Linked DNA regions of Prolixibacter sp. NT017. The protein of the gene in region 2 interacts with the protein of the main gene of each other region in a pairwise test. Links are inferred from orthologs where the notes say so. Each region holds a gene or a part of one and is shown on either strand. Other genes may lie near its edges.

The links. Proteins that work in one complex are often made in the same cells at the same time.
Region 1: the proteins of ligA (region 2) and leuS interact in binary tests that used the Escherichia coli proteins (3 or more experiments, as listed by UniProt). The link is inferred for Prolixibacter sp. NT017 from one-to-one orthologs.

Annotation. Positions count from the first base shown.
Region 1 is NZ_BLAV01000001.1:4,803,955-4,808,516, forward strand. Bases 757-4,000 are described here. They hold leuS (leucine--tRNA ligase), read left to right. Parts: upstream 757-1,139; coding sequence 1,140-3,800; downstream 3,801-4,000. Other genes in these bases: gdhA (NADP-specific glutamate dehydrogenase), read right to left, coding at 757-893; GJU87_RS19980 (YitT family protein), read left to right, coding at 3,891-4,000. Also shown: more of gdhA, read right to left, coding at 1-756; more of GJU87_RS19980, read left to right, coding at 4,001-4,562.
Region 2 is NZ_BLAV01000001.1:1,861,220-1,868,549, reverse strand. What follows is about bases 4,172-7,141. They hold ligA (NAD-dependent DNA ligase LigA), read left to right. Parts: upstream 4,172-4,635; coding sequence 4,636-6,648; downstream 6,649-7,141. Other genes in these bases: GJU87_RS07775 (hypothetical protein), read left to right, coding at 6,834-7,141. Also shown: ggt (gamma-glutamyltransferase), read right to left, coding at 1-1,389; GJU87_RS07795 (hypothetical protein), read right to left, coding at 1,573-2,769; GJU87_RS07790 (DUF4465 domain-containing protein), read right to left, coding at 3,073-3,828; GJU87_RS21800 (cysteine-rich CWC family protein), read right to left, coding at 3,831-4,037; more of GJU87_RS07775, read left to right, coding at 7,142-7,330. UniProt on the Escherichia coli protein: DNA ligase that catalyzes the formation of phosphodiester linkages between 5'-phosphoryl and 3'-hydroxyl groups in double-stranded DNA using NAD as a coenzyme and as the energy source for the reaction.

The DNA of each region.
Region 1 (4,562 bases), 2.9 Mb from region 2 along the record:
CCGCGTCGGTTATTTTTCAAATCCATCACGTACTCCAGCTTTTTGCAGTCGATGCCAGTCGGATCATATATGTAACCGCTTGAATCGGAAAGCGTAATAACTTTTCCGCCGAGTTCAATTACTTTTTCAGCAGAGAACTGTGCTACATTACCCGAGCCGGAAATTGCGACGGTCAGGCCATTGAAATCTTTGCCCTGGGTCTTAAGCATTTCGCGGGCAAAATATACATTACCATAACCGGTTGCTTCCGGTCTGATTAGCGAACCACCCCACTCGATTCCCTTTCCAGTTAAGGCGCCCGTAAATTCATTTCGTAGTCGTTTGTATTGTCCGAAAAGGAAACCGATTTCGCGTCCTCCAACGCCAATATCACCTGCCGGGACATCGGTGTAAGGCCCGATATGTCGACTGAGTTCCGTCATAAACGACTGACAGAACCGCATTACTTCTGCATCTGATTTGCCTTTGGGATCAAAGTCAGAACCACCTTTACCGGCTCCCATCGGAAGATTGGTGAGGCTGTTTTTAAAGGTTTGCTCGAAGGCCAAAAATTTCAGGATACTAAGGTTGACACTGGGGTGAAAACGAAGGCCACCTTTATAAGGACCAATGGCGCTGTTCATTTCCACTCGAAATCCCCGGTTAACGTGAATGTTTCCCCGGTCGTCCATCCATGGAACCCGGAATTGAATGACTCTTTCCGGCTCCGTCATTCGTTCCAGAATCTTCGCTTTCATGTACTGGGGATGAGCCATTAGGTAGGGGGCGAGCGATTCGACGACCTCATGAACGGCCTGGTGGAATTCTACTTCATGCGGATCTTTTTTTCTTAAATCGGACATGAATTCGTCGACCAGTTTGGTCGGTGATGAAAGTGTGGCGGTGGCTGTCATAGCTGTTTGTTTTATTAATTAAGGTATGATAAGGTAGAAAATGCAATTTAAACACGGGGTGTTCTTTAACATATCATTGAGGATTAGATGTTTTGAGGTGAAAAAGCCCCGTTCATTGGTCTCCGATTTATTTTCGGGGCACCTAAAAGTTATTTTCATGATTTTTAGGAAGCTTTCCGGCAGTCAGAAAATAAAGTCTTATTTTCGCACTTTAGTTGAAAAAAGAATTTAATAGTCTCAATAAAGATGGATTACAACTTCAGGGAGATTGAAAAAAGCTGGCAAAATTACTGGGCCGAGCATAAGACCTTCAAAACAGAAGACGATTATTCAAAACCGAAATTCTATTGCCTCGATATGTTTCCTTATCCTTCGGGTGCCGGATTGCATGTGGGCCATCCGGAAGGATATACGGCTACCGATATCATTTGCCGTTACAAAAGGGCAAACGGATTTAACGTCCTTCACCCAATGGGATGGGATGCGTTCGGACTCCCTGCAGAACAGTATGCTATTCAAACCGGTACCCATCCGGCGATTACCACGCAAAAGAATTGTGACAACTTCCGCCGTCAGATTCAGTCGTTGGGATTGAGCTACGACTGGGACCGGGAAATCAATACGACCGATCCGGCATATTATAAATGGACACAATGGATTTTTACCCGTTTATATAATACGTGGTTTGATGGGGAGCAGCAGAAAGGTCGTCCGATAGAAGAACTGTCTGTTCCGGCAGAAATTGAAAGTAAAGGAAAAGAAGCAGTACGCGAGTATATTGATGAAAAGCGTCTGGCTTATTACGATAATGCACAGGTTTGGTATTGCCGTCATTGTAAGACGGTTTGTGCCAACGAAGAGGTGCTGAACGACGGCTCGCACGAGAAGTGCGGTACGAAAGAGGTGGAGCGTCGTTTCCTGAAACAGTGGATGCTTCGTATTCCGCATTATGCCGAGCGTTTGCTGACCGGCCTTGACAATCTGGACTGGCCGGAAGGCGTGAAAGATATGCAGCGGAACTGGATTGGAAGGTCAACCGGTGCCGAAGTGGATTTCCTGCTGGATGGTGTTGATGAGAAAATCAGGGTGTACACTACCCGCCCCGATACATTGTTTGGCGCAACCTATATGGTCATTGCTCCAGAGCATGAATTGGTTGACGTGATTACTACGGAGGAACACAAAGATGCCGTTAATGATTACGTGCGCTCGGCTGCACTGAAAAGTGATTTGGACCGGACCGATTTGGCGAAAGATAAAACCGGCGTATTTACGGGCCGGTATGCTATTAATCCCCTTACCGGGAAGAAAATTCCGGTGTGGGTGGCCGATTATGTGCTGACGGGATACGGTACCGGTGCGATTATGGCTGTGCCAGCGCATGATACCCGTGACTTTGAATTTGCGAAAACATTCGGTTTAGATATTGTCTGCATTCTCGATCCGAAAGATGCGGAACCTGAATTACGTGAAAAGGTTCTTAAGGGAGACGCTTGCTGGACGGAAGACGGAGCTTATATCAACTCGGCTAACGAAAGCGAAGGCCTCGATATTGACGGCATGAGCAAAGAGGACGGCCTGAAAACTGTTATTGAATGGCTTGAGTCGAAAAATCTGGGTAAAGCTACCGTGAATTACAAGATCCGTGACTGGTTGTTTAGCCGTCAGCGATTCTGGGGAGAGCCTTTTCCGGTAATTCACTGGGAAGATGGCGAAGTTTCCGTTTTGTCAGACGAAGATCTGCCCCTGATTCTTCCGGATGTTGAAAAATATCAGCCGGGAGAAACGGGCGAGTCTCCTTTGGCCAATGCTGGCGATTGGTTATATGTAACCGATTCAAATGGACGGAAAGGCCGTCGTGAAACGAATACCATGCCCCAGTGGGCCGGGTCGTGCTGGTACTACCTGCGCTATATCGACCCGAAAAATGACGAGGCTCCGTTCGATAAAGTAAAGGAAAACTACTGGATGCCGGTCGACTTGTATGTAGGTGGTGCCGAACATGCGGTACTTCACTTGCTGTATAGCCGTTTCTGGCATAAAGTATTGTTTGATTTGGGTGTGGTTTCTACCGATGAGCCCTATCTGAAATTGTATAACCAGGGAATGATTCTGGCTTTTGCTTATGAAACGGCTTCCGGCTCGAAAGTTCCTTCTGATATGGTGGAGGAACGTGACGGCAGTTATTTCCATATCGAAACCGGTGAGGAGCTGAAGCAGATTGTGGCCAAGATGTCCAAGTCGCTAAAGAACGTCATCAATCCGGACGACGTGGTAGAAGAATACGGAGCCGATTCATTGCGTCTGTACGAAATGTTTATGGGGCCGCTGGATGCCACCAAACCCTGGACCGATACCGGTGTGAAAGGTGTGTATAATTTCCTGCGAAGGGTATTCACCTTCTTTTCGAACCTGGACAACGTAAGTGAAAGCGAAGATACCAAAGAGACGTTGAAGCTTTTACATCAAACCATCCGGAAGGTAGGCGATGACGTAGAAGATTTGAAGTTCAATACCGCGATTTCGCAGATGATGGTGTTCACTAACCATTGTTATAAAGCCGGCAAGGTGTCCCGTTTGACTGCCGAAACATTCATGCAGGTGTTGGCTCCTTTTGCTCCGCACATTGCGGAAGAGCTTTGGAACCTCTATGGGAACGATGCCAGTGTAAGTTTGGCTGAATGGCCCAAAGTGAACGAAGAATACCTGGTTGAGAATACCTTTGAGTATCCGGTTTCATTTAATGGAAAAATGCGCTTCAAACTCGAACTTCCGTTAGATATTTCGAAAGATGATGCTGAAAAAGCAGTACTGGAACATGAGGCTGCAAAACGTTGGACGGAAGGTAAAACCGTGGTGAAACTGATTTACGTACCAGGTAAGATTATCAACGTGGTTGTTAAGTAATTGTAAAGAATCCAATCTTCATAAAAAGCACGGAAAAATCATGATTTCCGTGCTTTTTTTTATTCTACTTTTGCGCAAATTTTAATCGAGATGAGCGGAAAAGTATATAATCAGGTTCGGGACTACGCAACTATCGTTTTAGGGTTATTCCTGTATGCTTTTGGTGTAGCTGCATTTTTAATTCCAGCTAAGATTATTGGTGGCGGAATTACGGGTGTGGCAACGGTTATTTACTTCACGACGGGAATAGAAACCGGGTATACCTATTTTATTATTAATATTTTCCTTGTTTTGGCAGCCATCAAAATACTGGGGACAAGCTTCGGGGTGAAGACGATCTTCGGTATGGCGGTGATGGCCGTATTTCTGAATGTATTACAGTCGATATTTACTCACCCTATTATCGACGATCAGTTTTTGTCTGCTGTTCTGGGAGGTATCCTGGGGGGAGCCGGCCTGGGAATTGTCTTTAATCGTGGAGGAAGTACCGGTGGTACCGATATTATCGCGATGATTATTAATAAGTATCGGAATGTAAGCCCGGGACGTATTATTATGTATTGCGACGTGATTATTATTGCTTCCTCGTTTTTCGTTCTGAAATCAGTAGAGGGAATGGTGTACGGTTACGTTTCGATGTGGGTCGTTTCTTATACGGTCGATTCGTTCTTGAACGGTGCCAAGCAGTCGGTTCAGATGTTTATCTTCTCCGAGCGCTACGATGATATCGCGGATTATATTGTTTATCAAGCAAATCGGGGA
Region 2 (7,330 bases):
ATGTCCCTGTGGCTGAAAATCACCGCCCATCACCCCGAAACTCATGAAAGGCTTACCGTCTTTGGTAACGAAAGCGGGAATAATCGTATGGAAGGGCCGTTTACCTGGTTCATAAGTATTGGCATGTCCTTCTTCCAGGTTGAACAATTGGCCACGATCCTGCAACATAAATCCCAGTCCCGGAGGCACCATTCCGGAACCCATTCCCCGGTAATTCGACTGAATCAACGAAACCATATTTCCTTCATCGTCGGCGGCCGTCAGGTAAACCGTTTCTCCCTGACTGATTTCACCCGCTGAATATTTCCCGGCCCTATCGGGACGAATAAGTTTCCTGCGCTCTGCCGCATATTTTTCTGAAATCAGCGTTTCCACCGGTACTTTGGCAAAATCCATGTCGGCATAGTATTTAGCGCGGTCCTCGAAAGCCAGTTTCTTCGCTTCGGTGAAATAATGAATGTGGTCGGCTGAGCCAAATCCCATCGACGCGATATCGTAACCTTTCAATATCTGGAGCATCTGTAAAGCAGCAATTCCCTGTCCGTTCGGCGGAAGCTCCCAAACATCGTATCCACGATAATTCACCGAAACGGGGTCTACCCATTGCGAATGATGCGCAGCCAAATCTTCATACGAAAGGTAACCACCCTGTTCCTGAATAAAATCGGCAATAACATGCGCAATACGGCCTTTATAGAAAGCATCGCGGCCACCTTTGGCGATTTCGCGGTAGGTATTGGCCAGCATCGGATTGCGGAACACTTTCCCTTTATATGGCGGCTCTCCATCCGGCATGTAGGTCTCTTTTACATTCGGAAATTTTTTGCTGAAATATTCTACGGAACGGCCAAAGTAGTAGCCAATTATTTCTGTAACCGGAAATCCTTCCTCCGCATATTGAATTGTCGGCTCCAGAATGTCTTTCATCGGAAGTTTACCAAAACGGTCGTGCAACGAAAACCACCCGTCCACGCAACCGGGAACCGTTACCGGAAGCGGCCCGAACGGCGGTATTTCTTTCAATCCTTTTTCTTTAAAAATCGCCAGGGTTAACGCTTTCGGCGAACGGCCGCTGGCATTCAGTCCGTATAATTTTTTCGTTTTGGCATCCCAGACAATGGCGAACAGATCGCCTCCCATTCCACTACCGGTCGGTTCCATTAATCCAAGAGCTGCATTAGCTGCGATAGCCGCATCAACAGCCGACCCTCCTTTTTTCAGGATATCAATTCCAATTTGTGTCGCCAATGGCTGACTGGAACATACCATACCGTGACGAGCCATCACTTCAGAGCGAGTAGCAAAATTCTTACCGGTTATCCGGTCCTGTGCAAACAGTGAAATACTTATCAGGAAAAGCAATACAAGAGAAGCAAATTTCTTCATCATTAGTTCGGTTTAAATTGAACGGGAATTTAAAGAAATTCTGTCAAACGATAGAAAATCAACAGGACAAACAAAAAAAGCAGGTGTCCCGGAAAGAATTCACCTGCCTTTTTTAATGAAACTTTATGAACCTAAAAAAAGCTAAACAGTCCAAACTATTTACATCGCAATATATCTTGTTAAAAATTATTCGTTTTCCGCGGTATCCTTTTGTTTTGCTTTTCTCCTGAACCAAAGAAGAACAATTAGCGCAAATAACATCAAGCCGGATATCAGAAGAATACCACTGCCGGAGCGTTTTTCGAGTGGTTGTATTGACGCCTGCGCCAAACTTTTTTCTTCACCGTCAATTGACGAAGATTGTGCCTTCTCCTGTTCTGTATTTTGAGTCTTCGTGTTCTCTGTTGCTGCAATGGCTTCCTGTTTTTCAGTTTCGCCTGTCACCTTTTGGGCAGAGTCTTCGAACATTTTCTTCGGTTCAACTTCTGCGGTTTGGGCGGTGGTCTCAGCAGAATCTGGTCGAGTTTGCTCAGCCAAATTTTTCGTCTCGTTTGTGATAGTATCTCCGGAAGTCTTCTGAACAGAAGCCGATTGATTTGCCTGAGTTTCCAGCGCATTGTCTGCTGTATCCGCTGTTTCCGGAGACGCAGCAATTAATTGTTTGTCCATGCTTTCTTTTCCGGCAACTTCTGCCTGCGTGGCTTTTTCTTCCTGCTTAATAATTTGCTCTTTCAGCGACGCTATTTTCTTCAGAACAATGTCATCATCTTGTTTTAGGCTCGTGGCTGTCTGGTATTCGCTTACCGCTTCAGCCAGATTTCCGCTGTCTTCCAATGTTTTTGCTTTCTCCAGCTTTTTCTGGTATGTCGCAGCCACTTCTTCATCTATCTTTTCCCGAATCTGCTTGTCGTTGAAATACGATTCCGAATCAAAATTATCCAGCTCAGCTGAATAGAATATCTTCCCAACCGGTTTCTCAGAAAATGACGGGTCAATTTCCGGCATTTCCCGAAACAACGTAACAATGATTTTGATAGGTGGGAAATACGGATCCCGCTTCAATACTTTCTCAGGAATAACGGCATTCAGGAGCAATTTCTTGGAATAGCATCCTCTGTTCTTAAAAACGAAGTAATAATCGTGTTGAAAAGCCAACTGCAGCGCAAATTTGCCGGTTTCATCAACGGTCGCAGTTTGATTTAGCTCATCGCTGTCTGCTTCGTAAACCTCGATGATTGCGCCGTTCAGCCCACCTTCGTCTGTGCGTAATTTTCCTTCAACTTGTAAACCCGGTATTTCTTTGTTTTTTGCGCAGGCTATGTCGGTTAGTAGTAAAAGCCCGAAATTCAGCATCAACAATAATATACTGACACGAAATGACATAGGAAAAGTGTTTTTTGGTTTGGTTAAAATACCGCACTTTCCAACGTCACTAACAACCAACACCTTGCGATATTTCATTTTTATAACGAAACTGGGTGTCGCATTATTATATTGCTGATAATGAATCTTATTGATTAATTTTTACAACTACCATCCATCGATGAAAAATCAGGGCAACAAAAAAGGCGGAAGGCCCGCATTTAGGGGACATCCACCTTTTCAAAGTCAAGTATGTTAAGCAGGAATAGTATAAGCTAAACAGTTACAAAAAAAAGAGTTCTATTCCTGCCGGTTGATGATTCGCTACTCTCCTTTCGATACCATGTCGTACCGAAGGTTATCCAAACAAACGTAAGATGGCGTATTGATGCCATAGTTGCCAACGTCGGAAGAGCCAAAACGGAAGGCCAGTTTGTTCACTTTTCCCAGACTGCTTAAATCTACTTTGGTCCATTGGTCGACAATGTAATCCTGTGTGTTATCCGAAAAGCGGTAATCGGCCAAATAAAATTCTACGCTTCCAATCGAATCTCCTGCTGCATCGTAACCAATAATGTCGACTTTGAACCAATCGGGATCGTTTCCTGTGTCGCCGCCGAATTTCTTGCTGTAAGCATCTCCGTCTTTCATCGAAAGCGCCGAATAAGTATCGTTACACAACTCAATGCTTTTCAGTTGGTATTCCTTCTCATTCTGAAATGAAAAATACGCATCGCCTGAATAGGAAGGGTAAAATATGGCAAATGTGTTACCGTTGTTCGCTGCATCGAACACGCTGTATTGATTGCCATAGCCGGCTGTTTGCGTATCATTCAATGTGGAATAGGCAAAGCTGTCCCACGTCGAATAATCGGCGTTGTAATTGTTCGGGAAAACCATATCGCCCGAAGTAAATTCGCCCGAGGCGTCGCTTCCGTTCCAGTAGCCTGAAGAAGGTGTCTGCAGGTCTTCAAAATCGATGGTTTTCGTTTCAGTAATGGTTTCTTCCGATTTGTCGCAGGCAGTAAAAAGCAAAGCCGAAGCAATTGTTGCGATGAACAATCCGTTTAATTTCTTCATGATTAATCCTTTTTTGTCGTTTGATTTACGTTGATTCTGAGGTCATTTTGAAGTTCACTGATGCACGAGAGGCATAAGCATGCATCGTAGTTTTCCCTGAGCGTTTCGCACAACGCGGCGGGCAATCTTTCACGGGCACACCAACATTTCTGAATTTCGTCGTCTTGACATTCGAAGGTGGACCCACAGCGCGGACATACGTTTCCCATAATAATGACATTTAATTAATGGTTGTTTCCGGCTTTCTTCCAAATGTGAAAAATGAATAACAATTGCTTGCAGTTCATTTTTGCTATTTATCCCGAAAGCAAAAATTAGTTGTTGAATCGTGGCAGGTCTTCTGGCTCACCCGGGTTTCCTGCACCTTCCCGTTTCAAACTGAAACAGTGGTTATGCGGATCAGGAAACCCATTTAATTACGGGCTTACAGCTGCGGGAACAGCTCCGGATTTTCACCGGATTCCCTTTTCATTTTCGTCCTCCCGAACGGAGGTTGAAAAACCAAAATTCACGTCAAAGATATACGACATTTTCAAAATCTGATCATTTTTTAACAGGATATTTTACTTACTTGTGGGCGACAATAGCATTTGATTTTTTACATACGACTAAGAGATTTTTGTTTATGACTACCCCCCGGACGATGAAAAATCTGATCAGGTTTACTGTGATCGGCGCAATCATTATTATCTATCTGATTTTGATTTCACAATTTCATTGAAGCAAAAGAATTCAATGCGAATGGCATGTTTTTATGTTTCCGAACGTCCATTTTTAGTACTTTTAGTTTTTTAAAATGTGAAGAAAATGACTTCGGAGAAGACCCGGAAACGCATACTGGAATTAAGAGAGCAACTCGAACAGCATAACTACAACTACTACGTTTTAAATCAGCCGGTCATTGGCGACGAAACTTTCGATCGTTTGATGAACGAACTCATCGAACTGGAGAAAGAAGCGCCCGAGCTGAACGATCCCAATTCACCGTCACAGCGCGTGGGAAGTGACATCAACCAGCAGTTTACGCAGGTGCGTCACACCTACCCCATGCTTTCGCTCAGCAACACCTATTCCGAAAGCGAAGTGCAGGAATTTGACCAACGTACCCGGAAGCTCGTTGATGAGCCGTTCACCTATGTTTGTGAGTTGAAATTCGACGGAACTTCCATTAGTATTACATACGAGAACGGACAACTGGTTCGTGCGGTAACCCGCGGCGATGGCGTTCAGGGCGACGACGTGACGGCCAATGTGAAAACCATCCGGAGCGTACCGCTCAAGCTGAAAGGTGATTATCCCGAAAAGTTCGAGATACGCGGTGAAGTATTGATGCCTTTTGCTTCATTCGAGAAGTTGAACGGAGCTCGTGCTGAAGCCGGTGAAGCGCCATTTGCCAACCCGAGAAATGTAGCCTCAGGAACGTTGAAGCTTCAAAATTCGTCTGAAGTAGCGAAGCGCAACCTCGACGCTATATTCTATTACGTATTGGGCGACAACCTGCCGTCTGATGGCCATCTGGAACTATTGGAGAAAGCGAAGAATTGGGGATTCAAGATTTCCGAACATACACGTGCCTGTAAAACAGTCGATGAAATTTTCGATTATCTCCATTACTGGGACGAAGAGCGGAAAAACCTTCCGGTGGCAACCGATGGTGTCGTCATCAAAGTAAACTCACGACGAATCCAGGAAGAGATGGGCTACACAGCCAAATCTCCCCGTTGGGCCATTGCATATAAGTTCAAGGCCGAACGGTTGGCAACCCGTCTGAAAGCCGTCACTTACCAGGTGGGACGAACCGGCGCTGTTACGCCCGTCGCCAATCTGGAACCTATTCTGCTGGCCGGAACCATAGTGAAAAGAGCTTCGCTTCATAATGCCGATATCATTGCCAACCTCGATTTGCACATCGACGACCAGGTGTACGTAGAAAAAGGCGGTGAAATCATTCCCAAAATTGTGGGTGTCGATACCAGTTCCAGGCAGAACGATGCGGCGAAAGTCGAATTCATTACCAATTGTCCGGAGTGTGGAACCGAATTGAAGCGTACAGAAGGCGAAGCAGCGTATTACTGTCCCAACGAAAACGGATGTCCTCCCCAGCTGAAAGGAAAGCTTGAGCATTTCTGCAGCCGTGGTGCCATGGATATCGAAGGTCTGGGCAAGGAAACGATTCGGTTGTTTTTCGACAAAGGCTTATTGACCGATGTGGCCAGTATTTACGATTTACCGGAAAAGCAGGGGCAAATTCTGGCACTTGATTTCTTTCAGGAAAAATCGGTTAACAACCTGGTAAACGGAATTGAAAAATCGAAGCAGCAACCATTTGAAAAAGTCCTGTTCGGTTTGGGAATCCGCTTCATTGGTGAAACGGCCGCCAAAAAGATTGTCCGTGCCTTTGGTTCGATTGAAAAGCTGGAAGATGCCCCGCTGGAAGAGTTGATTGCCGTCGATGAGATTGGTGAGAAAATGGCACAATCCCTCCAGAATTATTTTGACGACGAAAAAAACCGTATTTTAATCCAGCAATTACGCAAGGCCGGACTCACCATGGAAGTTGATGAAGATTCCCTCCCGACCTCCGAGAAGCTGAAAGGACTGACGTTCGTGATTTCCGGGAATTTCGGGACCTCGCAACGCAGAAAAGAGTTGAGTGAACTAGTCGAACAGAACGGGGGAAAAAACGCCGGCTCTATTACCGGGAAAACAGATTACCTGTTGGCCGGAGACAAAATGGGACCCTCGAAAAGGGAAAAGGCCGAAAAGTTGAAAATACCCATCATCGATGAGCCGGAATTTTTAAAAATGATTGAATCGTAAGACGCGAATAGAAAACAGATATGAAAAGTAAAACGTCGCAATTAAAATCAAACACAATCGAGAGAAGTAGGTATTCAAATTGAAAATATTTTTAGCTGTTTACTTACAAATCGTAAGTATAAATATTGTAGCTCTTCATCTTAAATAAGAATAACCAATCAACGAATTCGTAAATTTGTCCCAATATGTTTAAAAAAGCGCTCCAAACTGTTACGCTGAAAAGATTGCATAAAAAGTACCGGAATCCAGGGCGTAACGTGCTGGTCCATACTTTTCACACGGCGAAAACTGCAGCCATTCTGTGGTATCCCGAAGATGACGGAGCAATGGAGAGTTACGAACATATGAGAAAAGTTCTGACAGAGCACGGCATTAGTACCCGGGGACTGGCGGTTGTCAACTCGGCCGAGGAAAAGGAAACGTTCAGTAAAGCGTCACATTCGCGCTTTTTTACCGGAAAAGAAATCGACTGGAAAGGAGATCCCAAATCGGATGATTTGAAGAGTTTTGTCGATACCCGGTTCGATTTGCTTCTGGACTTGTCTATTACTGAACTGTTACCGCTCCAAAGCATATTGGTTGACTCGGTGGCGAGTTTTAAGGTTGGTTGGAAAGAGCCGGAAAACAATTTCTACGATTTGACCGTAGAAATCTCAGGGAAAAAGAATTGTCGTTATCTGAC